4 regions of the Shouchella sp. JSM 1781072 genome follow, and region 2 is predicted to be linked to each of the others. Evidence: riboswitches for the same ligand, from Rfam matches in the RefSeq annotation. Region 2 holds a riboswitch; each other region holds the start of a gene.
The links. Region 2 has a riboswitch for thiamine pyrophosphate ahead of thiD (bifunctional hydroxymethylpyrimidine kinase/phosphomethylpyrimidine kinase). Riboswitches for the same ligand answer to the same signal wherever they lie in the genome.
Positions count from the first base shown of each region.

Region 1 (7,471 bases), on a different contig from region 2:
ATGGCCTTCCCTTGAGAAGATGCCACTAGCTTTACGTAGCGACTATCTTCTAGATATGAGTTTAATCGGTGATGCCATTCTTGAAGTATGCCAGCCCCTACGCGTGAATTACTCCATCTATGGCAATACTGATACGTATTTACATGCACATCTTTTCCCGCGATACGATTGGGAACCAGCAGAACGAATTCCTCATCCCGTTTGGCAATACCCACAAGAAAAATGGACGAACGAACAGGAACAGTTTCAAGAAGCGACTCACGGTACACTAAGAGACAAGTTAACGAAAAAGCTGGAAGAAAAAATGAAAGCTGCATACATGTAACATTGCCATAATGGGGGATGAAATTTGGATAACCAAAAGCTGCTAATAGACGCTTATAACAAACAAGCCAATCAACGAAATGAAGCAATAACAGAGACGTGGAAGATGAAAGAAAGAAATCATTTTCTAAAACTAGTGCAGGAAGAAGAAAAAGTGACCCTTCTAGAAATTGGCGCAGGTCCGGGAAATGACAGCCTTTATTTTAAAGAAAATGGATTAAAAACGTTTAGTACTGACCTATCACCAGAAATGATTACCTTATGTAAGGAAAAAGGATTAGAAGCCGCAGAAATGAGCTTTTATGACTTAACCTTCCCTTCAAACCATTTTGACGCCATTTATGCACTCAACTGCTTACTTCATGTGCCAAAAGCTGAACTGGAAGATGTTTTAATTGAACTAAAGCGCGTGCTACAACCAGGCGGGCTGTTTTACTTAGGTGTATATGGCGGGAAGAATTCTGAAGGCATTTGGGAAGATGATGTTTACGAGCCAAAACGATTTTTCTCTTTCTATGAAGATGACGCCCTTCAAACATTGTTAACTGCACATTTTTCCATTGAATCATTTACCGTCGTACCTAAACACGTAATTGGGGGCGAACTAACCTTTCAATCTGTCATTTTACGAAAAATCGAAATCTAATCATAAGGAGAAGTGACCTATGACTTATTATGCCGTACTTTTACCGATGCTAGATGAACAGAAAAGCGAAGACTATCGTGAAGCTCACGTCGCATACCTTCAGGAGAAAAAGGCAGACGGAAAAATCTTTGCCAACGGCCGCTTTATCGACGGAACAGGAGGGCTCGTCATCTATCAAACGAATACTTTCGAAGAATTACTAGAGCTTGTGCAAAATGATCCTTACGTCGTCGAACGAGCAAGAGATTTTGAGATTCATGAATGGGATTTGGTATTGTAAATTTTCATCCTCCCCTTAGATAACCGGATTTGTCTCTAAATACATTGCCAAGATCACATAAATTAAAACGTTAGCGGGGATAACAAGAAAAATCAAGCGGACAGCGAGGGATGGGATCCCCAAATGGTCTGCAATTCCCCCGCAAACGCCACTGATTACGCGATCTTGTTCAGCTTTCATTAGTTTTCGCTTCATTCTTCACACCTCTAATGATTTGGATTTATTTGGAATTCTTTACCCGCTTTCTCGTTTCGTAAACAACTTTATTCTCATTCCTGTCGATTGTTTTATGTTTGCGCTCTCATTAGGGTGGTATAGATAATAAAAGGGAAATGGGAGGCTTTTCAGATGCGAGATTTAAATCAAGTTACGGTGAAGCAACATTATTTTAATGATGATGGGCGGGTTCCAAACCATCCGAGCTATCCATTTGTGCATTATCAAGCGGTATTTGAAAATGAAGATAGCATTGAACAAATTTTAAAAGAAAATCACTGGTATAACTCTTGGCGTGGTGGCATTTTTGACTATCATCACTACCATAGCAACGCCCATGAAGTATTAGTTGTGGTCGAAGGTGAAGCAACGTTACAAGTTGGGGGTGTGTCTGGCGAGCAGCTCGAAGTTGGTGTCGGCGATGTGTTAATCTTACCAGCAGGAACCGGCCATAAATTTATTGATGGTAGCGAGTCATTTGCTGTTATCGGCGCGTATCCTGAAGGCGTTCCATATGATTTATGTACAGGTGACCCTGCAGAGAAAGAAAAACATATTCAAAAAATTACAGAAGTCCCGAAACCAAGTCATGATCCTGTCTTTGGCGAACACGGACCGCTCTCCACCTTGTGGTAAGAAAGTAGCGCATTAATCTGCGCTACTTTTTGGCGTGTTGCACCAGCTAATCATAAAACGAAGCAACGACTGCGTATAATTCATGAGCTCCTCAATATTTAATTGCTCATTCACAGCATGCGCATGTTCTAATTTCCCTGGTCCATAAAGAATCGTTGGGATACCGTAAGAGGCTAGCCAACCTCCATCCGTGACCGTTTGAGACATTTCCACATCTGGTCGTGCTCCAAAAAACGCTTCGTGTGCTTCCGTAACCATCGAGAATGCAGCGTGTTCTTGATCAACCGAAAACGCAGGAAACACCTCGCCACGATCAACAATCATAGATTCGCCTCCCCATTCAAACAGCGGTGGATGATCTCGAAGCCATATATCTCCCTGTGCAACAGCAAGAAGATGGTTTTCGATTTGTTTTGTGACTTCTTCAACCGTTTCATCAGGGTAAAAATGAACCGTTATCCATAAACGGCATTCATCCGCTACAAAAGCAGGATGCCGTCCGCCTTCAATAACGGCTGGATTAATCGTGTTGGTTCCTGAGGGGAATCCAGGATACGATTTTGTAATAGCCCAGTGTCGTTCTAACTCTTGCAAAGCCGTAATCATTTTTGTCATTTTTTCAATTGCGCTTGCTCCATGCACGCCTCCTCCTGCATGGACCATTTGTCTTCTCGTGCCGTCATGGTGCGTGGTCGGACTTTTAATTGTAATCCAGCCTGTAATGACGCCGCCCTGACCTTGAATGGCACAGTGACTTGTGTCCGCGACGATCGCATAGTCTGCTTGATAGCCACGCTCACAACATTGCTTCGTCCCTGCTTCCCCCACTTCTTCTCCGATAACCGACTGTAAAAAGACATCTCCCTTTAACTTCAAACCATAATCAGATGCAAGTTTTAGTGCAAACAAACAAGCAGCAAGACCACCTTTCATGTCTGCAGCACCACGACCGTAAATCGTTCCATCCATAACCTCGGCAGAAAAAGGGGACGTCTTCCACACCTCATCCTTATCAACAGAAGCGACATCTACGTGACCATTCAAAATCAAACTGTGAAAGGTATCTGAGTGCGATCCTTTTAATGTGCCAACTACATTCGGATCCCCTTCATAAACGTCCCACTGATCAACCGTTGCCCCTAAGTCGTTTAAATAGTTCGCAATATACGCTTGAATTCCTGCTGTATTACGAGCTGGCGGCGCTGGTGTTTCAAACTCAATCAAGTCTTTCACAAGTTGGATTAACTCATCTTTTCGCTCGTGCACGTCATCAACGAATGTTTCCATACCCTTTTCCTCCTCAAAAATAAAAAACACCTCTTTTTTTAGGAAAAGAAGTGTTGAACGATTAAACGACGCATCTGATTCAACCACTTCCCTCCGCTAGTATCATCTAGATCAGGTTCATAAGGGTTAAGACATCCTTGTCTCTCTCAGCTTAGCGCACCCCTAGTGGTGTTTTTATTCAATTTATTGTTGTTATGTTTAGTGTATCAAACTGCAAAAAAAATTTAAAACTTAAAGAAATGGTATTCTTCATAAACAGTTGAAAAAGATCATACGCAAAATGAAAGGTAGCATCATTTAAACGTAATTCATTTTATCACTAATTGAGCTGATTGAGTTTTCACGCTATTGGTTGACAGTATAATTTACGTACAGTAAACTGTATATAAATAATTGTAAGCGCTTTTATAAAAGGAGGCCATTAAATGAACAAGGTTACGACTAGCATCGAGAAAAGAGGCTGGGGATTACTTGGAATGGTTTGGATAACGGTGATGCTAGCGCAAACGGTAAGCTTTTCTTACGGCATGGTCTTGCCCGATATCATGAGTGATCTTCAGTTCGGCTATGATACAGCTGGTAATTTGGCTGGAATCTCACAGTTGATTGCTGGTTTACTTACGATTCCTATTGTGGCACTAGCAACAAAGCTTGATCCACGCTATAGCATAATGGGCATGATTTTTCTTGGTGGAAGTGGTCTTCTTTTGTTTGGGCTCGCACAAAACACGTTCACCATGCTGACAAGTATGATTCTATTCAAAAGTATTATGGTCAGTATTTTAGGTGCCGTCGTTGTGGTCAAAGTGAAGTGGGTACCTCAAACTCGATTAACAGAAATTAATGGAATCGAAAATTTCTTACAGCCTATCGGTCAAACTCTTGGCACGATGGCAATCGTCTACATCCTTGCTTTTTTTGGAGGCTGGCGCATGACGGCAATCGTATTAGGTAGTCTCGTACTCGTTCTCGCTATTTTATGGCCGATCTTTTATCGCGACAAAAAAGAAATGACATCAAATACGAACGTTGCGTCACAGTCAACAGTAGCTAAAAATCCTATCCTTCAAGCAATGAAATTAAAAACAGTTTGGCTACTAGCCTTTGCATGGCCAACAACCACATTAATCTGGGTAGCGGCTTTTACATTTTGGCCTTCACATGCAACGGACACATTAGGCTTAACGATTGGTCAGACTGGCTTTATTCTAGGGCTTATCCCTATTTTTTCCGCTATTGCGTCATTAACTTCTCCTTATTTGGCAAAATCAATCGGTTATGATAAGCCTTTGATTTGGATTTGGGGATTTATTCTTCCTGTCTCGTATTTCATTTTGTTGCAAACATCAAATTTAGTCATTTTAGCAATTGCCGCTGCCATTTGTGGATATGGCGCATACGCTTTTGTTCCACTAGCCTATACGATTCTCTATCGTATTCCAGGTTTACATTCTAAAACGGTTGCGGCAAGCACAAGCATTGTATTGACAGCGATTACTCTAGGTGCAGCGTTAGGGTCCATTATTGTTGGCCAGTTGAGTGAAATCATGACGCTTTACAGCGCGATGGCAATTTGTTGTTTAGCTCCTTTTATCTTTGGTATCCTCACTTTGTTTCTACCTGAATACGGACGTAAATACATGGAAAAAAATCAAGCAATTGACGAAGAAAATTCAATTAAACACAGTTCTTAGGAGGTCTTTTCATGTCACAGGTTGACTTTCAATTTTTATCAAAAACAGCGATTACGTTTGGAAGCGGTTCTTCACAATTACTAGCAGAAGAACTTACAAAACGAGGCTTACAAAAGCCACTTCTGCTTACCGATAACGGTCTCATTGAATCAGGTTTAGTTAAGGCGATCTCAAAAGTGTTAGAAAACAGTAACATCGCATTTAAACTCTTTAGCGATATCCCTCCAAATCCACCTTCTACCGTTGTGCATACGGTTGTGGATCAGATAAACCAAAATGGTTGTGATGCAATTATAGCCTTAGGTGGTGGAAGTGTCATTGACACAGCTAAAGCCGCCTCCGTTCTTTCTATGCACGATGGAGACATTTTAGAGTATGAGTCTACGCGGTCTTTTTCAAAACCTGGGCTTCCATTACTTGTCATTCCTACAACTTCAGGCACAGGTAGTGAAGTGACAATGTGGAGCGTTATTACTGACGAAACGAAGAAGCGTAAAGCAAGCATCGGCAGTCCTTTTATGTTCCCAGATCTTGCTTTGGTCGATCCGTTATTGCTTCATGGCTTACCTCCACATTTAACTGCGGCGACTGGGATGGACGCTCTGACCCATGCAATTGAAGGATACACATCCATTCATTCCTTGAATGGAAAAGCTCCTTTAACTGATGCGATTTTACTACAAGCGATTCGTTTATTAAGCGCATCTCTTCGTCAGGCTGTTTCTCAAGGAACAAATGCACTGGCTCGCGAACAAACGATGGCTGGTAGTCTTTTAGCAGGGATTGCATTTCAAAATGTAGGTCTCGGGAATGCTCACGCCCTTGCCCACGCCCTTGGTGGTAGGATCGGGATTCCACATGGTGTTGCAAATGCCATTGCGTTGCCTGAGGTGATGATGTTTAACCTGAGAGCTTGCCCTGATCGCTTTAAAGAGATTGCGGCTGCACTTGATGAAAACGTAACGGGTCTTTCAACAATCGCTGCTGCAGAACGTGCTGTTGAAGCCGTTCGTCAGTTACGCCTAGACCTAGAAATTCCAACCTTATCGACTTACAACGTCCAAGAAACGGAGTGGGAAGCGCTAGCGGTTGAAGCGTTTCAAGACATGAATCGGTTTACGAACCCAAGACAAACAAGCCAAGATCAACTACTCGCTTTATATAAACAGATGAACAAGTGAAATTTTTTGAAAGAAAGGTGAACAATATGAATGCAACTGCAACCAACGCTGGCCGACTGGCAGCATCTTTACAAAGAAACGGTGTACGATATGTATTCGGGCAAAGTAATCCCCCTTCTATTACACTAGCTTGCGCGGATATTGGCATTGAACAAATAGGATACAGACAAGAAAACGCAGGTACTTATATGGCACAAGCGTACGGAATGTGCACACAGACAATTCCTGTCGTAACCGCACAGCATGGTCCAGCAGCGACACTACTTGTGCCTGGATTGGCTGAATCGTTAAAAGCTTCTTATCCGATTGTTGCATTGGTTGAAGAAATTGGTTTGAATCACGTTGATAAAAATGCTTTCCAGGAAATTGATCATCAAACCCTTTTTCAAGGCGTCACAAAATGGGTGAAGCGAATTCCGACTCAGGAGCGAGTCGAGGAATACGTGGACCGCGCTTTTGCAATTGCTGGTAGCGGTCGCCCAGGACCCGTTGTTCTTCTTTGCCCAAAAGACCTCTTTAATGATTTTCACAAATATCCTGTAAACACGAAAAGGGTTGGTGGACACTCTACTTTTCCACTTGATCGTTTTTCTCCCGACAAACAGACGATTGCACAAGCCGCAAAACTTATTTTATCTGCCAAACGACCGCTCATTTATGCGGGTGGCGGTGTTATTAGTTCTCAAGCGATAGCTGAGTTGCGTGCTTTACAAGATGACTTTTCGATCCCTGTTGCGACAACGACAATGGGGAAAGGATCCGTTGATGAGGAGCATCCACTGTCCATTGGTCCAATCGGTTATTATATGGGAAAAACAGCTGTTGGTCATTTTCATAAACCAATGATCCAACAAAGTGATTTAATACTACTCGTTGGCAACCGGACCAATCAAAATGGAACGGATACATGGTCGTTGCTCCCTGAAGAAGCCACCTACATCCATATTGATATTGACCCAGAAGAGATTGATCGTAATTATCCGTCCGTCCGAATGATTGGTGATGCAAAAGCAACTCTACAGGCGCTCTACGATGCATTACAAGCCACTGGAGCCAATCCATTTCAGCACCAACGCGCAAATATAGAGAAAACAATTCAAACGGCCAAAGATTATCATACTGAAGCGATTCAGTCTCTTATCCAAGACAATCCGAACACGATGAACATGGAGACGTTTTCAAGAAAAATTGATCCTCTTCTTGATAA
Region 1 is NZ_JBHFQE010000002.1:275,942-283,412, forward strand. Features, by position in the region: gene ACE1TH_RS10740 (HIT family protein) at 1-325, shown strand, start outside; gene ACE1TH_RS10745 (class I SAM-dependent methyltransferase) at 350-970, shown strand; gene ACE1TH_RS10750 (YciI family protein) at 990-1,250, shown strand; gene ACE1TH_RS10755 (PspC domain-containing protein) at 1,266-1,445, opposite strand; gene ACE1TH_RS10760 (cupin domain-containing protein) at 1,599-2,102, shown strand; gene ACE1TH_RS10765 (acetylornithine deacetylase) at 2,115-3,389, opposite strand; TPP riboswitch at 3,461-3,563, opposite strand; gene ACE1TH_RS10770 (MFS transporter) at 3,815-5,083, shown strand; gene ACE1TH_RS10775 (iron-containing alcohol dehydrogenase) at 5,095-6,264, shown strand; gene ACE1TH_RS10780 (acetolactate synthase catalytic subunit) at 6,291-7,471, shown strand, end outside.
Region 1: another riboswitch for thiamine pyrophosphate. It lies ahead of ACE1TH_RS10765 (acetylornithine deacetylase); the one in region 2 lies ahead of thiD (bifunctional hydroxymethylpyrimidine kinase/phosphomethylpyrimidine kinase).

Region 2 (7,471 bases):
TCAAGTGAAGCATCTGCTAATAAGGAAGAGTCACAATTGCTTCCTGCGTTTAAATTTGGTAGGTTGGATGAGTGAATCTTTTTTTGGAACAATGAAACAATGATGCGATGATTTTTAGACAAATAAATGGGTGGGGGGAAAGTCAATGGAGTTATTATCTCATTGTCATATCGCTTTAACAGCTTCTCGTAAAGTAGAGGAAATGCAGGAATTAATAAGAAAACAAGGGGGGACGAGCGAGGTTCGATCGATGCAAGGAACAGTAACGGAGGATGAAGCGATTATCAAGGAGATGATACTTAGCAGTTTGCACACTCATCATGATTGGTTTGTCTTCACTACTGGAATTGGACTGCAAACCTTTTTAACTCATGCTGAGCAGTTAGGTGTTAAAGAAGCTTTTATAGATAAGTTGAGACAAGCACGCATAGCTGTAAGAGGGTATAAAGCCATCGCCGCTTTGAAGAAAGAACAAATTCCTTATGAGGTTGCGTCAGAGGATGGTACAACAAAGGGCTTACTACATAAACTAGATTTTATCGATTTCAACGACCAAAAAGTGATTGTTCAACTGTATGGAATTGCTTCACCAGAAATGGAAGCATTTTTTGAAAGAAAAGGGGCAATACTTACAACCTGGTTGCCGTATCACCATTATGCGCCTGACGGTAGCGTAGTGGATCATCTTTTAAATGAGCTAATGGTTAAGAAAGTCTATCATGCAATTTGTTTTACTTCTGCTTTACAAGTGAAAGCGCTGTTTAAATATGCGAAGAAACATGGGCGTGAAGAGGATTTAAAGAGCTGTTTTGAAACGGATGTTATCGCAACGGCAGTTGGCAAAGTAACCGCAGAAGCACTAACCGAGTCCGGCGTTATAAGAGTTGTCTTTCCTGAAAAGGAACGAATGGGGGCTATGATCATTCATTTAGGGAAGTATATGGAGCAATATAGATAAAAAGCTTGTTGTCTATTTAGACAACAAGCTTTTTTTAATCTTCTTTTGGTGGTTTATTTGTTTTGTATGTTTTCTTTCTCGCTTTTTTCTCATTTAATTTCTTTGGGCGTTCTTCATTTTTCTTCTGTTTCCGTTCTTCTTTTAACCGCTTTTTTTCCGCACGTTCTTGCTTACTTTTGAACTGGCGTAGTTCAGCAATTTCTCGTAGTAAGCGTCTCTGATTGACTTCCTTTTTCAAATGTTCATGTCTCAACGCCTTAAATAGGGAAATGACCATTAGCAACATAATAATCGAAAAAGGAAATGCAACGACAATCATTGTATTTTGTAATCCTTGTAAACCGCCACTGTATAGCAATACTGCTGCCGTTGTTGACATCAGAATGCCCCACAGAATCTTAATTTTCGTTGGCGGATTGAGGGAGCCGTTAGTAGACTGGCTTCCTAAAACATGAGTTGCCGAATCGGCAGAAGTAATAAAAAAGACAGCAATTAAGAAAATCGTTATATAAGAAGAAATGGTACTAAACGGCATCGTTTCTAAAACACCGAAAAGGGCTTCTTCCTCTGCTAAGGATGAAATCGCAGCTAATCCTTGTGATTCAATCGAGATTGCTGTGCCCCCTAAAAATGAGAACCAGACAAAGCCTACGATAGGAGGAACGAGTAAAACACCAATCACAAACTCTCTTAACGTTCGCCCTCGTGATACACGAGCAATAAACGTGCCGACATATGGAGACCAAGCCATCCACCATGCCCAATAGAAAAGTGTCCAGGCGTTAATCCATTCACGATGCTCAGAGCTATTTGGCGCAATATTAAAACTTAACTCAGGTAACGATTGTATGTACTGCCCGAGCGTATTTGTAAACAAATTGAGTGAGTAAAGGGAAGCACCGAAAATCATAAAGAATAATAACATAAGCATAACTAAAACCATATTCATGCTACTTAATATTCGAATTCCCTTATCTAAACCGGTACTCGCAGAAATTAAAAACAATACAGTGATAACGATAATTATGACGAGCTGCAAACCAAAACTGTTTGGGAACTCTGTTAAAAACGAAATCCCGCCGTTCATTTGTGCAGCACCAAAGCCTAATGTTGTTGCAATTCCTGATAAAGTCGCAACGATGGCAATAACATCAATCATCTGTCCCCAAAATCCTTTAGGGTTAATGAGCGGAGAAAGAGTGGCACTTATTAAGCCTGGCATATCTTTTCGAAAGTTAAAATAAGCGAGGCAGATTGCTACAATCGCATAAATTGCCCAACCATGAAATCCCCAATGCAAGAAGACATATTTTAGCGATTCTAATGCCGCTTGACCTGTGTTTTCATCTGCTGTAGGTGCTTCAATTGCATAATGGGCAATTGGTTCCGCTGCACCGAAAAACAATAGTCCAACTCCGAGACCAGCACTAAACAAAAAGGCGAACCAAGTTAAATAGCCGTACTCAGGCCGATCATCTTCTTTTCCTAAGCGCAGTTTTCCAAAAGGACTTACAACAAAAAACAAACAAACTAATAAAAAGATCGTAACGACAATCAAATAGTACCAACCAAAAACATCAGCGATAAAATTTCGGACTGTTGCGGTTACAGATTCGAGCTGAGAAGGAAAAATAATACCAATTGCAACAAAGATGATTAAAATTCCCAGTGTCCAATAAAAAACATTTGTCAGTTTACCGACAGGTTTATTCTCCAATGAAATGTCTCCTTACCTAAATATGTATTAAATGGGCATAAGCAGATTATAAAGATCAATTGCTTGTATGTCTAATTTTAATAGAGATTCTATACAAAAAAATGAAAAGACGTATTATTTTGTGAATGGCAGGTTGGTTTTGTAGTGGTCGACATGCTTAGAAATGAAGGTCATCACTGGTAAGGGCTTCAAAAAAGACGATCATTCATTTAGAATAGCGGACAATTTTTCTACAAGTACAGAAACTAGACTCATTCTCACTCCTTCGCATTTTCGCTCACCAATTTTTATATTACTACGAACATTTTTAAGATCGTTGCCGATTGTAAAATTAGCCGTTGTGAAAGGAAGTTGGATTCATGTAGGGTTATTTGCTTAAAAAAAAAATCATGCACCACGAAAATTGGGTTACTCCTTTCAGCTCTATGCATGTCGTCCACACAATCAAAGTATGTGCATCGAGCATACGATTTATAAGCTGTTCATATACAGCAATAAAATAGGAGGAGCTATAAAATGGATTATTTTAATTGCGATAACATTCAACGTTTTTCAAGAACTCCTCGTAATGGAGGAAGTTTTCTACCTGACGCAGGTCCAACCGGTCCAACCGGTCCAGCAGGTCCGACGGGTCCAACAGGTCCCCCAGGTGGAGGAACAGGGATTACGGCTATTACCGGCCCAACCGGCCCGCCAGGTCCAACAGGATCGCCTGGTGCTACAGGTATTGGACTAGATGATATTATTCCATTTAATGAACTGGTACGACCTAGTTTAGTAGCAGGTCAGTTTACCTCATTTAACGGAAGCGTCTATCGAGTGCTAGTCAACGCACCTGCAGGTGTTCCAGGAACATCACCTGAATATGAACTCATCATTGGTGATGGAGGAGCGACAGGAATTACAGGAATTACAGGTCCAACTGGCCCAGCAGGTCCAACAGGATTAGACGGAGCAACTGGTCCAACCGGCCCAGCAGGTCCAACAGGATTAGACGGAGCAACCGGTCCAACTGGCCCAGCAGGTCCAACAGGATTAGATGGAGCAACCGGTCCAACTGGCCCAACAGGTCCAACAGGATTAGACGGAGCAACCGGTCCAACTGGCCCAACAGGTCCAACAGGATTAGACGGAGCAACCGGTCCAACTGGCCCAGCAGGTCCAACAGGATTAGACGGAATCACGGGCCCAACCGGTCCAATTGGTCCAACAGGATTAGATGGAGCAACCGGTCCAACTGGCCCAGCAGGTCCAACAGGGGTAACAGGTGTTGGACTTGATGGTGTTACGCTTTTTGATCCTGCTACCGCTCCAGCATTAACTGCAGGTGAATTGGTATCATTTGAAGGTTCTGTTTATCGCGTCTTAGTAGACGCTCCAACAGGAACACCAGGTGAGTCAGCTGATTTTGAATTAGTCCTTCCTAGTCTTGGTGTAACTGGCCCAGCAGGTCCGACGGGTCCAACCGGTCCAGCAAGCCCTACAGGAGAAGCGCTAACGTCTACGTATGCATTTGGTACGAATGGCGGATCAACAATTGCAGTTGTTCTTGGCGGTACGACGGTTCCAGTTCCTGATAATCAGTTAGCGGCTGGAATAACGGCAACAGGAGATGGATTTACAATTGACACTGCGGGAACGTATAGTATTTCTTATAATGTGAATCTGACAGCTGGACTGTTGCTAGGGTTACGACTTACTGTTAACGGTACACCACTTGCTTCTTCGGAAGTATCTCCAGGTGTAGCTGTTACAAATATTCCAGGAAATGTTGTAGCAGATTTGGCGGCTGGTGATATAATTGAGCTAGAATTATTTGGATTATTAGGCGCTGCTGTATTAGTAGATGGTCAAGGTGCAGCACTAAGAATTGTAAGAATCGCATAATGGTAGAAAAAGGCTTACCGAAACAAGTGGTAGGCTTTTTTCTACTTATTAAAGGTGTTTTAAAGGGGGGTTGAATTGGAGTGAAGGCGATGTGCCCAGTGATTTGTTGGCCCATACCCATGTCCGATATTTAATGAATGTGCGATGGCAGCCGATGTATAGTGCTTTGCTTTTTGCACAGCAGCAAAAACAGGAACACCTTTTGCTAATTCTGCGCTAATCGCGGCAGAAAACGTACATCCTGTACCGTGTGTATGGTTTGTATCCGTTCGTGGTGCGTCAAGAGTATGATAGCCATCATCTGCACTATAGAATACGTCTATAGCATCTCCTTGGAGGCTGCCACCTTTGACAACTGTGTACGTCGCGCCAAGTTCATGAACAATTCGTTTAGCTGCTTTTTTCATATCATCAACGGATTCGATTTTCATTTCAATTAAGTCTTCTGCTTCCGCAATATTTGGTGTAGCGATAGTGGCTAGAGGAACGAGTGTATCTCGCAAAAACGATCGTACATCTTTTTCAAGTAGGGCATCGCCATTCTTAGCCATCATGACTGGATCACAAATGTATGGAACGTTCGTAAGTTTATCGAGTTTATGACTTAAAAGAGCCATCATGTCTTTTTGCGCAATCATGCCTGTTTTAATGGCATGAGGATAAATGTCGTCCAGCACTGCATCTAACTGCAATTCAATCATTTCAATTGGAAGGTGATGAATGCCTCTGACACCCGTTGTGTTTTGTGCCACGATGGATGTTAAGACGGACATGCCATAAACCTCTAGTTCTTGAAACGTTTTAATATCAGCTTGGATTCCCGCTCCACCTGTTGGGTCTGTACCAGCTATTGTGAGTGCACGACGAATTGATTCCATTATATAATCATCCTTTCAACAAAAAAACGACCGCACAGAAAGAGGCGGCCGTTTTTTGAGCAATAGTCATTGCTTTCCACTTCCCTACGCTAGTTTTACCTAGATCAGGTTGAAGAGTTAAAGGTTTCCCTTTTCTCAGCATTCATGCACCCCTAGTGGAATTTATTTTATACAGTTTGTGCAAATCTTATGAGTTGACTGCGTCTTTTAATTGCTTACCAGGCTTGAACGCAGGGTTTTTAGTTGCTGGAATTTCGATTTCTTCTCCTGTTTGCGGGTTGCGTCCTTTTCTTGCTGAACGCTCTCTAACTTCGAAGCTACCAAATCCAACAAGTTGAACTTTCCCTCCGTTTACTAGAGAATCAGTAATACCTTCAAATACAGCGTCAACTGCTTTTGACGCGTCCTTTTTAGAGATTTCTGCTTGCTCGGAAACTGCATTAATCAGATCTGTTTTGTTCATCTGTAAAAACTCCTTTTCTTTACATAGAATAACGTATTATTCTTTTACACGAGAATAATATGTATACTTAAAATCCGCTTTTAAAGCGGGCAGACGTTACTGCCTGCCCTTAATTTACTCATGAATCCTGCTACTGTCAAGCTAAAAGCAGTAATTTTAGCCAGTTAAGCAATAAAAATAGACTTATGAATCAATTTTTGACGATTCATGTTGAAATGAGGCGTTACACTTTCTTTACCCTAATGTTGCTAATCATTAAACCAGATAAACAAATCATAAAAATAACAAAAAATGTTTCGGGTAATTGATCATTAAAAAGTGTTGAAAAGGCCAAGATACACCCTGCGCCTGTAATTGGTAATCCAATAAATTCATTAGGAGAATCTGTAATGTTAAAGCGTGCAAGTCTTAAAGCACCACATAAAATAAAGAGAACAACGGCAAGTCCGCCTACAAAACTTAACGGCATTAATGTGGCTTGTTGGACTAGTAGAGCAGGGGCCACACCAAATGATACGAGGTCACTTAAGGAATCAAGTTGCTTTCCGAGTTCTGACTCAATTTTTAATCGCCTAGCTACCATTCCATCAAAGCGATCAAATAAAGCTGCAAGAGCGATAAATAAAAATCCGTACCAAATACTTCCTTGTAAAATAAACATAATTGCGGTTATCCCAAGGCCTAAATTAATAAGCGTTAATCCATTCGCAATTTGACCTTTAATTTTTTTTCGAGTCGAGACTAATTGATTTAATAAGAACACGTACATTTCACCTCTTTTCGAGTTTATTTACGTGCTATAATACCAAAGTATACCATAAAAAAGCGGGCAATGATGCAAAAAGCATTAAAGGTGATGAGATGAAAAGGAAATTTTTTCAAATGAGTATAGAACTAACAAATCGTCAATGGAGCTCAAAACTGTTAAAACAATTTACGAAATCAAAGCTTAGTAAGCCGTTTATTCCAATGTTTATTAAAACTTATAAGATTAATCATGAAGAAGCATTGTTGCCATATAAAGAGCATGGAAGTTTACATTCGTTTTTTACGAGACAAATTGAAATGAAAAATCGACCTATTAATCAAGAAGAAAAGAGTGTTGTTTCACCAGTTGATGGAAGATGTGAAGAGACAGGAGAAATTAAACAAGATGCCACATTTATTGTGAAGGGGCAACACTATCGCTTAGAAGATATGCTGCAGTCTAAAGATCAAGCGGAGAAATTTGAGGGCGGTACGTATGTCATTCTCTACCTAAGCCCAAGTGACTATCATCGAATTCACAGTCCTTTGAATTGTCGCCTGTCTGCATCTAAAACGTTAGGAAGCCGCTCCTACCCGGTGAATGAGCCTGGATTGAAGTATGGAAGAAAACCTCTTTCGCACAATTATCGAATTGTCAACGACTTGTATCAAGGTACCATTCAATGTGCGATGATTGAAGTAGGCGCAATGAACATTAACTCGATTGTTCGAACAAAAGCAGGGAGTTTATGGGAGAAGGGTGAAGAAGTCGGTTATTTTTCGTTTGGTTCTACGGTTATTTTATTGTTTGAGAAAGATGT
Region 2 is NZ_JBHFQE010000001.1:1,557,142-1,564,612, reverse strand. Features, by position in the region: gene ACE1TH_RS08345 (uroporphyrinogen-III synthase) at 146-958, shown strand; gene ACE1TH_RS08340 (BCCT family transporter) at 993-2,675, opposite strand; gene ACE1TH_RS08335 (BclA C-terminal domain-containing protein) at 3,192-4,562, shown strand; gene thiD (bifunctional hydroxymethylpyrimidine kinase/phosphomethylpyrimidine kinase) at 4,622-5,440, opposite strand; TPP riboswitch at 5,505-5,604, opposite strand; gene ACE1TH_RS08325 (HU family DNA-binding protein) at 5,628-5,903, opposite strand; gene pssA (CDP-diacylglycerol--serine O-phosphatidyltransferase) at 6,127-6,672, opposite strand; gene ACE1TH_RS08315 (phosphatidylserine decarboxylase) at 6,765-7,471, shown strand, end outside.

Region 3 (7,471 bases), on a different contig from region 2:
CGAAATGTTCTCTGCCCCCACATAAAACACATCAGGCGCCTGACCACCTTGTAAACGAGTGGTTAAAGTTTGAAAATAGCTATCGTTTGGTAAACCAGTTAACGTTACCTCAATGTCGTCTTGCATCTCATTAAACGCATCTACTGCTCGATTGTATACGTCTAGTTCAGCTGGGTTTCCCCAAGCAGAAAATGAAAGCTGCACGACATCCCCATCACCACCAGTGCCTGAAGAACCAGAGTTACAACCTGCCATTACAGACATCGCTACCACTGATACGAACCCAATACCAAAGATTTTTTTCATTTTTTTCACTCCCCCGATTGATTGAAAACGTTTACAAGTTGTACTATTAAAAAAACAGAGAAAACGTTTGCCCTTATCTCTAAACCTTCTTCATACCTTCATTATAAATCAGGGAGAAACGAATCGATTCTGGAATTTTTTTAAGGATAAGGGTAATTTTTTGCGGTCTATACCATAATCACATCAAAGGAGGTAGTTCTTTTGGATGATAAATCGTCCTTTATTAGAGGTTCGCATTCGTTCACGTTTCAGTTTTTACCTGAAACCGGCTTGCTTAGCTTATGGAACATTGGTTGGGAAGTAAGAACAGACCCCTCTTACTATTGGGATGGTCGGACTAGACTTGTGGATCATAACACATTAATTTTCCAATACACGATTTCAGGAAAAGGGATCTTAGAAATCAATAATCAAACCTATACGATTAATCAGCATGAAGCATTTATTATTTCCGTTCCTGGTAATCATCGCTACTATTATCCAAAAGATGCGACAGAACCGTGGGAGTTTATTTATATTGCATTACAAGGACCGACTGTAGAAGATATCTCGACACGTTTAACGAAAGAAACCGGACCTATTGTCGAACTATCTCCGGACTCCTATTTAATTCGTTCGCTTTTTTCCATTTACAATGAAACGAAAGCCGACCGACTTCGAGACCCTTATCAAGCCGCAGCACATGGCTATCAATTTTTACTCGAATGTTTTCGGACACTGCACACGAATACACCAAAAGGAGACTCTTATTATTATCAACAAGCTTTCGCATACATCGAATCAAATTTTCATAAACAAATTTCGTTAGACGATGTTGCGGAACAAATTGGGGTATCACGTTATAGCCTCACACGATTATTTAAAAAACAAACGGGCGCTACGCCGATGGAATTCGTTCGTGAACTTCGTATTCGTAAAGCGTGTGCAATGTTAATTCATACAAGTCGCCCTATTAAAGACATTTCATGTGAAGTCGGCTTCCTTGACGTAAATTATTTTCATAAAGTATTTAAACGTTACACTGGATCCAATGCTAGCTTTTTCCGAAAAAAAGGAGACTTCTCGCAAATTTATTTACGGAAAACCAAAGGAGAGTAATATTACAAACGTAACAAGCGAATGTCTTTTTTCGTAATACTGTTCAAAAAAAACGGAAAAGCTTCGGCAATTAACCGCACGTTCATAAAGGTCTGTGTAAAGTCCTTTGAAACCCTTCTCATATGCCATTTTTTACGTATACTAGCTTTTACAATGAACGATTTGATGTAAAGGTGGTGTGCGAAAATGGACAAACGGATTCATTGGATTGATGCAGCGAAAGGCCTTGGAATTATTCTCGTTGTGATGAGTCACGCGCCTATAAACCCAGAACTAAAGGCTTTTCTATTTGCTTTTCATATGCCATTATTCTTTTATTTATCAGGAGCTGTTTTTAAACCAAGCAAACAATCATTCGGATCATTTATAAAGAAAAAGGCAAGGGGACTCTTGTTTCCATACTTCCTTTTCTCTGCAATGACGTATATAACGTGGTTTTTCATCTTTCGTCACTTGTCGTTTACACCTGGCGAAAATGTCGATCCTTTAAATCCTTTCACAGGGATCTTCTTATCAACACCTGAAAATTATCAATTAACCTACAATCCTGCCATTTGGTTTCTCACATGTTTATTTCTTGTTGAGCTCTTATTCTTTTTCTATCATCGTGTCAGCCGGGGCAAGTGGATTGGACTATTTTTAATGACAGCAGCAGGGTTAGGCTATGCTTCTACCTTCCTTAGTTTTTCACTGCCGTGGAATGGTTTTGTCGCCCTTACAGCGGTTGTCTTTTATGGATTAGGATTTTTAACGAAGCACTTGTGGAAAACTTTTTCTTGGAAAGTGGTAATCCCACTATCCTCTGCCCTGTTTACACTTATGTACTTCATTCAATCTGTTAATGAGCGAATTGATATGCGCGGGAATATACTTGGTGAACCATACGTGTTTTACCCAGCCGCACTACTAGGGATGATTGCCTTTCTATTCTTTATCCAAAAGGTGCAGCACTCAAGGTGGTTATTATTTTTAGGTTCTAATTCGATCGTCATCTTACTCGTGCATATGCCTCTACTGAATACGGTTCGTGCTTTGATGCACTACGGCTTTGGTGTAAATCTAGATACTGCAAACACATTGCCTTGGACGTTTCTATTTACAGGCTTAACACTTGCCTTAACCATCCCGTTTATTTATTTCTTTAATAACCATCCATGGTTTCTCGGTAAAAAACAGCCTAAAGCTAAAAAAGAGAAGCGACCGTCTCCAAGGGTTTCTTTTCACGAAAAAGCCGTACCTTAATCAAGGTACGGCTCCATGTTTTCCATTTCTTTATTCAACTGGCCAACTCTCTTGTTTATACGCCATCTCCCAAAACATATACTCATAGCGACTTGTATTCATAAAGATTGCTTCTAAGCGATTAAGCTCTTCTTCTGACTTAGACTCAGCAAGGGCGTCTAGTGTCTCAATAAGCCAGTCTGCAATTTGACCAAATTCATCCGAAGAATACATGCGCACCCATTCTCCATAATATTCATGATCTAAGGCGCCTGGAATTTTTGCCAGCTCAAGACCGATTTCGTAATAACTCCACGCGCAAGGTAAGATAGAGGCAATCAGCTCTGCTAACGATCCTTTTTGGGCTTCAGCTAGCATCGCGCTGCTATATGCTAATGTAACAGGTCCAGGAACTGTAGCTTCTAGCTCCTCGCGACTAACGCCAAGTCGCTCAGCATATGAACGGTGTAGTTCCATTTCCGTATTCAGCGTTTCATCTAATGCGGTTGCAAAACCGGACATGGTCTTTAGATCAGGGGCTAGCACCGTACCCATCGCCATGACTTTCGCATACTCAATTAAATACTTATAATCTTGTTTCAACCAATGTTGAAACGCTTCTTTGGGCAATGTACCGTGACCAATTCCTTGGACGAAAGGATGGTTATGGCTAGCCGTCCATACAGCATCCGCGTGTTTACGAATTCGTTGCGTAAATGACATAAAATCGCTCCTTTAAGCTCCATTTAAAAAACCACTTTCTTTGATTAGGAAAGTGGCTTCACGTCATTGATGGACGAGCTGGCATACACTTCCCTACGCTAGTTCAAACTAGATCAGGTGATAAGGGTTAAGGTCTACTGCCTCTCTCAGCCAAAATGGCACCCCTAGTGGTCTTTTATTCTCTTTCTCCTATCATAGATGAACGGCAATATTTGTGCAAGAAAGACGCGGATCGTTCTCCCTAGCAAAAAACAAGCTTAGCGCATAACGCTCCCGCCAGAAATTTTCACAGACTCCCCTACGATATTTTTGGCTGCATCGGTTAAGAGATAAACAATCGTATTGGCTACTTCTTCAGGTTCTGTAATTCGACCAGACGGCAAATTTTGTTCAACTTCATTTAATTGTTCCTCATAGGAGCGCTTGTTTTGCTTCGCTTTTCGTTCAATTGCACCTTTGCCCATCTCTGTATTAACAAAACCTGGACAAACCGCATTGACGCGCACTTGATTTTCAATCGCTTCTAAGGCAAATGATTGCGTGAACCCAATTAAGGCAAATTTACTACCTGCATAAGCGGAATTTCCATACGTTCCTCTTAAACCAGACAACGACGATACATTCACAACCGCTCCTTCTTGCTCTTGTTTCATCGATTGATACACTTTCTGGGTTAAAAGAATAAGAGAGGTGAAGTTTGTATGCATGATGCTTGTCATCGTCTCTTCGTCCAACTCTTCCACAATCGCTCCACCGCTCATTCCAGCAGAATTCACCAGTCCAAAAATCGGGCCATGTTTCTCAATCGCTTTTTCAACGAGTTGATTTCGCTCATCTTCCACATTTAAATCTGCTGGAACGATTAAAATGTCTTGATATTCTTTTTGTAGTGCGTTTAATTTCTCTTCGTTTCGCCCGGTAACTGTTACTTTAGCGCCTAGTTTAGTCAGTGTTTTAGCCGTAGCTGCACCAATACCACCAGTGGCTCCTGTCACCAAGATGTGTTTGTCCTGTAACGCGTCATTTGCAAAAACCATTGTGTCACTCCTCGATTCATCTTTTGTTCTTTAATAACCGTTTCAGCTTCTTATTAAACGAGTGAATTTCATCTGGAAACCTCCTAACAAAAAAAGAGTTCCCAACGATTAGGAAACTCTCTCGATAATGGTGCTTATTCCTAGCCCTCCAGCGATACAGAGGGTAATGAGCGCATAAGTCCCTTGTCTTCTCTCTAATTCATATAGAGCTTTTGTTAACAAAATTGCCCCCGAAGCTCCAATTGGATGACCTAAAGCAATGGCTCCCCCATTTGGGTTTAATCGCTCATCATCCATATCCATTCCCCACTCTTGTAAAACAGCAAGGGCTTGCGCTGAAAATGCTTCATTTAATTCGATTACATCTATGTCTTTAAACGTTAAGCCTACCTGCTTCAAGGCTTTAGCTGTTGCTGGAACAGGACCAAGTCCCATCTCTTTTGGAGAGACGCCAGCCGCCGCTTGTGCGATAATTTTCGCTCTTGGCTTGACTGATAATTGCGTTAACCCTGTCTGTGAAGTTAACAAAATCGCAGCAGCTCCATCGTTACGACCTGAGCTATTCCCAGCCGTTACTGTGCCACCTGTTTTGAAAACAGGCTGTAAGGTTGCCAATTTCTCAATCGGTGCTAGGCGAGGATGTTCATCGTCTGAAAAAAGAAGTGTGTGTTTCTTTTGCTTTACTTCAACAGGCGCAATCTGAGACTGAAACCGTTCTTCTTCAATCGCATGGGCTGCTTTTTTTTGACTAGAATACGCAAACCGGTCCTGATCCTCACGGCTAATTTTATATTTTTCTGCTAAGGTTTCTGCAGTAAAGCCCATCGTAAATTCACCGTATTGCTCTTTCGGTTGTGAACGTGGTTGACTCTCCGTGTTTGGATCGAGCAATACACCATTGCCTGCTCCTAACCCGAAACGAGCACCACGCAGATAGTATGGAGCTGTACTCATACTTTCAACCCCACCAGCAACAACAACATCTGCAAGCTGACTCATAATTTGCTGGGCCCCACTATTTACTGCTTGAAGCCCCGACCCACACTGCCTGTGAATCGTATAAGCAGGAATGGCTTCTGACCAACCTGCCTTTAACAGCCCTATCCTTGCTACATTCGGCGAATCAGTACTTTGTTTTCCTTGACCGACAATGACTTCATCGACGGCATCTACCTTTCCATCGACTCTTTTTACGAGCGATTCAAGCGCGTGGGCCAACAGTTGATCATCATAATGCTGGGCTAGTGAACCGCCTATTTTTCCAATAGGGGTTCGAACAGCTTCGACAATGTAGACGTCATTACCTTTCGTCATACGTATAAAACCCCCTTCCAGACTTTCGGCCAAGCCTTCCTGCTTTCACGTACTTGACGAGAAGAGGACAGGGACGATACGTTTCCCCAAGTGTTTCATATAAATAAGTCATATTCCGCAAGCGTGTATCGAGTCCGACTAGATCCGCTAATTCTAATGGTCCCATTGGGTGGTTTAACCCGAATTTCATCGCTTTATCCACATCTTCAACAGACGCAACGCCTTCCATGACAAGATTCATTGCTTCGTTTCCGATTAGTCCATTCATTCGACTCGTCACAAAACCTGGAAATTCATTCACTTCAACCGTTTCTTTGTTTAGCGTTTCTGCCACTTGTTTCACTTGCTCAAACGTCTCGTCTGATGTATCCAGACCTCGTATAATTTCGACGAGTTTCATTTTGTGAGCAGGATTAAAGAAGTGCATGGCAATGCATTTTTCTGGACGCTCGGTTTGTGCGGCTATTTCTGTTGGGCTCATCGTTGAAGTATTTGTTGCAAGAATCGCATCTTGTTTGCATAATCGATCAAATTGTTGAAAGAGCTTTATTTTTAATGCGATATCTTCAAGAACGGCTTCAATCACGAGATCGGCATTCTTGCATGCGTCTTCTAACGATACCGTATATGTGACACGCTGGGTGATTCGATGTACATCGTCTTCTACAATCTTCCCTCGCCGCAAGGCTTTCTCCGCTTCAGTCGCGATAAATTGTTCCGCATTCGTCAACGCTTGTTCTGATTGATCTGTGATAATAACGGGAAATCCATGTTGAACGGCAGTATAAGCAATACTTCTGCCCATAACACCTGCACCAACAATTGTTACTTGTTTCATTTGCTATTCCTCCGTTTCTCTTCAACCAAGCCACGTTCTACGACATAGCGCATTACGTTTACAACTCGCTCTGGTGTGGGATAAACGGGAAATTGATGTTTTTGATAAAGCGCCATTGCCTGAGGGGCGATCATGTCTGCACCCAGTCGGCCAACGACAATCGGTTTATTGGTTGATTCAAATACATCTAGGATGGCTTGTGCAATGACGGTTGCACCTGGATCGGCATTCGTTGTTAACATCACAATCACGGCATCAATGTCAGGATCTTCCGCTAGCGCTTTCAATACTTGTTTAAACATCTCTGGTTTCGCAATGACCTCAGCAGTCACATCAACTGGATTTTGCGGAGACCCGAAAACAGGGATTAACGAACGAATTTCTTCCATTGATTGGCTTAAGGTCGGTACTTCTAGATGCTTTTGCGCACATAAATCCGCAATCACGCTACATGCCCCACCAGAAGCGGTCATAATGCCAATTCGATTCCCTTTCGCTAGAGGCTGAATAGCAAGCGCACGAGACACATCGATCAAATCATCAATTTGCTGCACACGAAGAATGCCATGCTTCTTAAAAAAGGAGTCATACACATCGTCATCTCCAGCAATCGAACCAGTATGAGATTGCACTGCCCGTTTCCCTACGTCCGATTTCCCCGTTTTGTAGATTAATACTGGTTTGTTGGCATCGGCCGCCTTCTTAGCAGCTTCTTCAAACGCAGGTCGATTTTTCAATCCTTCCATAAAAGCCGTAATGACTGAAGTTTGTTCATCCTCTGCTAATTCTTCAATAAAATCGGCTATAGACAAATCGGCTTCATTCGCAACACTAATCCATCGACTAAACCCTGCCCCTTGCTCCCAAGCACGGCTTAACAATGCACTCCCCATCGCCCCACTTTGCGATATAAAGGCGACACTTCCCCCACGCT
Region 3 is NZ_JBHFQE010000003.1:111,393-118,863, forward strand. Features, by position in the region: gene ACE1TH_RS14445 (ABC transporter substrate-binding protein) at 1-306, opposite strand, end outside; gene ACE1TH_RS14450 (AraC family transcriptional regulator) at 508-1,404, shown strand; gene ACE1TH_RS14455 (acyltransferase family protein) at 1,591-2,646, shown strand; gene tenA (thiaminase II) at 2,677-3,348, opposite strand; TPP riboswitch at 3,422-3,524, opposite strand; gene ACE1TH_RS14465 (SDR family NAD(P)-dependent oxidoreductase) at 3,606-4,385, opposite strand; gene ACE1TH_RS14470 (thiolase family protein) at 4,494-5,699, opposite strand; gene ACE1TH_RS14475 (3-hydroxyacyl-CoA dehydrogenase family protein) at 5,686-6,537, opposite strand; gene ACE1TH_RS14480 (acetate--CoA ligase family protein) at 6,534-7,471, opposite strand, start outside.
Region 3: another riboswitch for thiamine pyrophosphate. It lies ahead of tenA (thiaminase II); the one in region 2 lies ahead of thiD (bifunctional hydroxymethylpyrimidine kinase/phosphomethylpyrimidine kinase).

Region 4 (7,471 bases), on a different contig from region 2:
CTTATCAATGGTTTAGAAGATCATTTAAAGAATAAACGAAAAAACATCTCTTCGATTACGCTCATCGATGGAGATGTTTTTTTGTTTAGACGCTTATGTTTTTAAAAGAAAACTCCTCTTGTAGACGAATCCACAAAAGGAGTTTTTCACAATTAACGAGTTGCAGCCTCAGCGTTTACAAGACCACTACCAAATTGATTTGTGTTGCCTAAGCTTGTTGCTGTGTTTTTAAGGTGGTTACGGATTTGAACATTCGACCAAGAAGGGTTCTTTTGTTTCACTAGTGCAGCAACACCCGAAACGTGAGGTGTAGCCATAGACGTGCCGTTAAAGCTTGAGTAGCCGTTACCAGGAACTGTACTTTGAACGCCTACACCAGGAGCAACAATATCAAGCCCTGCGCCGTATTGTGAGAAGCTTGCACGGTTATTGTTTTGATCCGTCGCCCCTACTGCCATTGCATTCGCATAACGAGCTGGGAATCCAACATTTGCTGCACCAGAGTTACCAGAAGCAGCAACGACTAATACGCCACTTGCTGTAGCTTGGTTAACCGCTTGTTCCATCGTTGCACTACCAGAGCTACTACCTAAGCTCATGTTGGCAACATGCATGCCGTTATTTGCAGCCCACTGTAACCCTTGAGCAATTCCACTAATTGAACCTGAACCATTTGCTCCTAATACTTTAACCCCGTATAAATCAACGTTTGGTGCCACGCCAAGTACACCAATTGAGTTGTTTAACGCAGCAATCGTACCAGCCACATGTGTCCCGTGGCCATTTCCATCGCTAATGTTTGGTTCTCCTGGAACAAAGCTTGCTCCACCGCGGATTCTTAAATCAGAGTGATTTGAAATCCCCGTATCCAATACAGCTACTCGAACGCCTGTACCAGTGAAACCTCGACTTTGTGCTACGGGAGCTTGTACACGATTAATGCCCCAAGGCACCGTCTGCATTGTTGTCATTTCCGCATCTTCTTCAATATAAGAGATGGAAGGATCGAGTTCTAATGCATCCACGTCGTTAGGATCGAGTTCAACAGATAAAACAGGGATAAAATCAAATTCATGAAGGAGATCAATTTCTACATCTTCTGATTGTGCAGAGATGGAAACCTCATCGCCGTCAATTTGATCAACAAATTGTGACATCGCTTCTTCTTCGTTGAAGCCAATGAGGTATTTTTCCTTTGCTTCTTCTGCCGCTTGAGCGATAGATGAACTAAATGCTACAGATATGATTAGAGCTGTTCCGGCTACAATTTTCCCCATTTTCTTATTCAATTCGTTTTCCCTCCTCAAAATGTTCCAACCTGCGCAGCTGGTACTCTAAAATTAGCAAACATCTGAACGCTTTTGTATTGGGAAACCAAATTCTTCATTGGGAAAATTCTGTTAATTCATTGTTAACATTTCCTTAGAAATTGCGATTAAAACAGATAACGATTGTCAATAATGACTAAGAAAGGAGGCGTTTTCATGGAATCACTTACTCCATTTAAAGGAGATCAAAAACATAGTAAACCCCTTATTAATAAGCGATTATCTCGTCATATCCTCACATATAGTCACTGGTATGAACAATCAACCATTGAGAAAGCTAAAGCTGATCTACGAGATTCCATTTAAGGAATAAACTTTCCAATTTAACGAAAAAGAGACCAAGCGCGGTCTCTTTTTCTCTTTACTGTTTATATGCTGACAATGCCGCACTATGCTTTTCATGCATAAATGTTTTCACGTGCCATCCCGTTTCATTTTCCGTTTGATTAAGAACGTGGGTATGCTCATTTACATATGCAAATGCTTTACTTTCATTAAACGGAATAAAGAGTTCTTCTTGTATGAAGTGCTGAAAGACTCGGGTTTGAATCGTTTCAATTAATTCATTTATTCCCGTACCTTCTTTAGCCGATATAAACCGTTCATCTGTTTTCGTTGCCCCGCCTGTATGAGTAGTACGATCAATTTTGTTAAAGACGGTAACAGACGGTTGATCAATCTCAAGTTCTTTTAATGTGTTTTCTGTTGTTTTCATCATTTCCTTATAAGAATCACTCGAATAATCAACAACGTGAAGAAGTAAATCTGCTTCTCTCGCTTCCTCTAACGTTGAGCGAAACGCTTTAACTAAATGAGTGGGTAATTTGGAAACAAAACCGACTGTATCAGCAAGTAAGAACGGTAAATTTTTCTTATATTCAACACGTCGTACAGATGTATCGAGTGTAGCAAACAGCATATCTTTCTCAAATACATGCTTGTCATTTTTGTCCGATACGATCGCATTTAACAATGAGGATTTTCCAGCATTCGTGTAGCCTACTAGTGCTACAACAGGAATGCCTTCATTTTTACGCTTTTGCCGTTGCGTCTGTCGACGATCAACAATCATTTCAAGATCTTTCTCTAACGCGCTTATGCGACTTTCAATCTTTCTTCGATCAAGTTCAAGCTTTGTTTCACCAGCTCCACGGTTTGCTAAGCCCGATCCACTTCCCCCTTGCCTACTTAATGATGCGCGCATGCCTACAAGTCGAGGCAACAAATATTTAAGTCGTGCGATTTCAACTTGAAGCTGTGCCTCATTCGTTTTCGCACGCTCGCCAAATATATCTAATATGAGCATTGTTCGATCATAAACCGTCACTTCAAGCTCTTTCTCTAAGTTTCGAATTTGCGAAGGCGAAAGCTCATCATTAAAAATGACTAAGTTTACGTCACATGTCTCGACTAACCTTGAGAGTTCATTGACTTTCCCACTCCCAATATACGTCGTTTGATTGGGTGTACGAAGTTTCTGCGACAATGAAGCAACCGGGTTTAAATCGAGCGCTTTCGCCAAATTCTCAAGCTCTTCCATTCCATATTGAAAATGTTCGTCTTCTTGCCGTTCTACACCAACGACAATGATATCTTGGATCGTTCTTGTATGTGTTTCAATCATAAGTGTTAAAAGACCTCCATCATTTTGTGATACACAAAAAACGCACACGCCTCAGCCTGTGGATAAACGAAGGACATTTAACTACCATCGTCTACAGGTGATGCATCTTGCATTTAATCATTCTTTCTTGAGATCAGAACATGAATCATTTGAACGATCCCTCCTTTAATCTGAATAAACGTATCGTAACACTAGAAAGAGAATAATGGAAATCTCGGTTGCCTAGTCGCTCAGTACTTGTTCCGATTGAGACTCGTTTTTGCTTAGGCTCTTTAGTATTAGATGATTAATGATGCTAGGATATTCATGGTGAACCCAATGCGTCGCATCCCCAATATAAATAAGTTCTCCTTGTGTACAACGTTTCAAGCTTTCTTTCGCTAGCGTTTTTGAAAGGAATGGGTCATCCAGCCCCCAAAGGATTGTCGTCGGCACATCGATGTTAAAGTCAAGCGCCTTCCATCCGTGGCGAAAATCAATTCGTACTGCTCGATACCAATTTAACATCGCTTTGATCGCCCCTGGCTGTAACCAAGCTGTTCGGTAATGCTCCAAGTCCTCTTTGTCAAACGCACCATGACGACCTGTCCACTTTAACCCTTTCGCCATGTACGTAAAAGCATCTGTCTTCAATACTTTCTCTGGCAAATACGGCAATTGGAAAAATACCATATACAAACTTCGAACAAACTGAGTCGGATTTTTCACCATTCCTTTTGGCATATCAGCAGGATGAGGAATATTTACTGGAATGAGTTTTTTCACACGATTTGGTCTTGTAGCTGCTAAATGCCAAGCAACCGCACCGCCCCAGTCATGCCCAATAACAATCGCTTGCTCTCTGTTAAAAAAGTCAATCATCGCTTCACAGTCATCTCGCAATTCATCAAGTGTATACGATTCAATCGTCTGAGGTTTATCGCTTTCGTTATAGCCTCTTTGGTCGGGTACAACAACATAATAACCATTCTTGGCAAGCTCAGTTATTTGATGTCTAAATCCATACCAAAACTCTGGAAATCCGTGTAACATTAAGACAAGTTCTCCATCTTTAGGTCCCGCACAAACAGCATGAAAGTGATAACCGTTTGCTTCGATCATACGATGTTCAAGCCGCACCTTACACCACATCCTTTTCTTCATTATTCATCTCTACCCGAATTAGAAGCGCATTATGCTCACCCGTTTCATTATTTTGAAATTTTTCTTGACGGATCATGGCTCTTCACATATACTATTTTTAACAATCACATACATTCCTTCAAAGGGGAGTAGCTGCAAGTTTCTATAACTTGAACCAAAGTCGTCATTACGTGGAGAACTTCCACCGGCTTTGTTTGGCATGATATACATAATGTCTAGCAAGACCTTTGCCTCGTTCGTACAAGGCAGGGGTCTTTTTGTATTCATAAATTGACTCGTTTTGTCGAACCTAAGGGGTGCAAACTAAGAGAGGCGTGTTGACTATGGATGCAGCTTTATTATTAGAATACAGCTGGGTATTACTTGTTCTTATTGCTTTAGAAGGGATTCTTGCCGCAGATAATGCACTTGTTTTAGCTATTATGGTGAAACATTTACCCGACAAGGAACGTAAAAAAGCCCTGTTTTACGGGTTAGCTGGTGCATTCGTTTTCCGATTAGCTTCGTTATTTGTCATTTCATTCTTAGTGGATGTTTGGCAAGTTCAAGCACTCGGTGCCGCATACTTATTATTTATTGCGTTAAATCATTTGTTCCGAAAACATGTCGTCAAAAAACAAGAGCAAGCCGCTGGAATCACGAAAGTAAAAAAAGGCAGTGGGTTCTGGACAACAGTATTTAAAGTAGAGATTGCCGACATTGCCTTCGCAGTCGACTCAATCTTAGCTGCTGTCGCGCTTGCAACTGCACTAACACCTACAGGACTTGGAACCGTAGGAAGTATGGACGTTGGGCAGTTTGTCGTTGTTTTCTTAGGCGGATTTATCGGCCTTCTAATCATGCGTTTTGCTGCTTCAAAATTTGTGGTGCTTTTACAAAAACGACCTGGGCTTGAAACAGCGGCTTTCATTATTGTTGGCTGGGTAGGTGTAAAACTCGCTGTGCAAGTCCTGGCTCACGATGCGATAGGTGTTATTCCGCATGAATTTCCACACTCGACAGGTTGGAAACTATTCTTCTACAGTGTACTTGTCTTAATCGTGCTTGGTGGATGGTTCCTATCTAAGAAACCGAGCGAGGGAGAAGAAGCGAAAACGGAAATCGAAAAACGAGCAGAAAATAAAGTCGAAGGATAATTAATATGTTTGAAGCATGGTTTACCTACCATGCTTTTTTTCATGTAAAAAGAATTGAATAATCTGTCAATGTATGGTTCACTAAAAGAGAACCACTAGGGGCGTCTTTTGACTGAGAAAAGCTTAGCTTTGACCCTTTGAACCTGATCTGGTTAATACCAGCGTAGGGAAGTGGAGCTGCAGCACTATTTGCTGGCACTCCTTTAGGGTCCTCCCTTTGTGAACAAAAAGGAGGTTATTTTTATGAGTTTTAGTAACGAATTAAGACAGAAAGCAAACCCCGTATTTGAAGCGATTCTTCAGCACCCATTTGTTCAAGGCATCGGGAAAGGTACGCTCGAACCTGAAGCTTTAATCCACTACGTCAAACAAGACTTTGAGTACTTAAACACGTTTATGCAAATTTATGGATTAGCGATTAACAAAAGCACATCAAGAGACGATATTGCCATGTTTAATGAGCAAATTTCGTTTATTCTCCACAGCGAAATTCACCCGCATAATAATTTCTGCCAAGTTGCAGGGGTTGCTTATGAAGACTTGCACCACGAGCCATTAGCACCAACTGCACATCATTATACAAGGCATATGCTTGATGTTGCTCAAACGGGGTCATTAGCAGACGTTTTAGCTGTGCTACTCCCCTGCCCTTGGACTTATCAAGTGATTGGCGATTATTTATACGAAACCTTCAAGCCCGAAGAGGATCATCCGTTTTACGATTGGATTTCCTTTTACCGTTCCGGCGGTGAGATGAGCGTTACAGCCATTTTTTGTAATCGTCTTGATGAACTTGCGCAGGAAGCAACCGCAGCTCAAAAACAAGACATGCTTGATCATTTCTTGAAAAGCTGCCAATTAGAATACGCCTTTTGGGAAATGGCGTATACAAAAGAATCATGGCCTGTGTCGCTTGAGGCTGTTACATGACACACGTATGGTATGCGAGCTACGGCTCGAACATGCTTGAAGAACGTTTTCTTTGTTATATACAAGGCGGACGGCCTGATGGCTCATCAAAAGTAGAGAGAGGGGCTCGCGATCGTACCCCTCCTCTTTGCTCCACTCCGTTTCGGTTACCCTATGATCTTTATTTTGCAAAAGAGCAAACAAAATGGGGATTTGGAGGGGTGGCTTTTATTCGGAATGAAATCAAACCGCATACACATACTTTTTCGAAAGCCTATCTTATTACAACCGAGCAATTTATTGATGTTGTGAAACAAGAAAATCAGCTCGATTTTCTTTCAATCGATTTTGACGAATTGTACAAAAAAGGTTCACTCACCTTAGAAGACGGATGGTACAACAAACTAGTCGTAGCTGGCTTTATGAACGATCTACCGGTTTTAACATTTACCTCCGACCAGGATTGGCCGCAATGTCAAGAAACCAAGCCTGCTTCAGCATATGAACAAACTCTTCTAAAAGGATTACTTCAGCTAGATGTAACAAAAGAAGAGGCAACCTCGTATTTAACATCTCATTATCCACAATGAAGAGACCGGTCTCGGCATAAGCCGGACCGGTCTCTTCTAACGATTAATATTCAGACCCATTATCTGTTTGTTTCGCTAACACTTCCAGAACGGCTTGATAAACAGCGCCCTGGTACTCGTTCCCGGCATTCGCATCAAGCTTTACACCAAAATTAAGGTCAATGTACTGTCCCTCATCAAGCTGCCAAAATTCATTATCCGTTCCTGATTGCGCCCCGTCTCCTAAGAAGAGCTCACCAGTGTTTTGGTCGTAATCACTTTCATCCACTAATGCAACTAACACTTCAACATCATCGGAACCTGCGTTAGATGCAGCTGAAAACGTTTGAACTTCATTTGTGACGCCATTAAAAAGTTGATCCAAACGGTACTGGGCATCTTCATAGACATCTCTTCCTGGAGCAACAGTATATTTGAGCGCAATATAGCCGACTTTGTAAGCGTCAATCGGCACTTCTAAATTGACGTTGTGTGCATAAGTCGCTTGCAAGTGTGTATCAAGGGTTCCTGTATTTTCAACAGACAACCAATCCCCAAAGATGAGCTGAGATGGCGCAAAGTTTGACGCTTCGACAATCGATCCATTGATGTCTTCACCATTGTTTAATTCTAAGGTTCCCCCTTGAATTTCGCCAGTTGCTTCCACTGAATCCGTGAACCAGGCAAATGAGCCTGTTGATGTCGCTGTAAAAACTAACGCTCCTGCAAATGCGGTACCTAGTAATGAGAGTTTAAGTGCTT
Region 4 is NZ_JBHFQE010000003.1:57,280-64,750, forward strand. Features, by position in the region: gene ACE1TH_RS14195 (helix-turn-helix domain-containing protein) at 1-16, shown strand, start outside; gene ACE1TH_RS14200 (S8 family peptidase) at 153-1,289, opposite strand; gene ACE1TH_RS14205 (hypothetical protein) at 1,485-1,634, shown strand; gene hflX (GTPase HflX) at 1,690-2,952, opposite strand; gene ACE1TH_RS14215 (alpha/beta fold hydrolase) at 3,175-4,071, opposite strand; yybP-ykoY riboswitch at 4,207-4,380, shown strand; gene ACE1TH_RS14220 (TerC family protein) at 4,419-5,231, shown strand; TPP riboswitch at 5,319-5,418, shown strand; gene tenA (thiaminase II) at 5,475-6,161, shown strand; gene ACE1TH_RS14230 (hypothetical protein) at 6,158-6,730, shown strand; gene ACE1TH_RS14235 (TasA family protein) at 6,774-7,471, opposite strand, start outside; gene ACE1TH_RS14240 (signal peptidase I) at 7,462-7,471, opposite strand, start outside.
Region 4: another riboswitch for thiamine pyrophosphate. It lies ahead of tenA (thiaminase II); the one in region 2 lies ahead of thiD (bifunctional hydroxymethylpyrimidine kinase/phosphomethylpyrimidine kinase).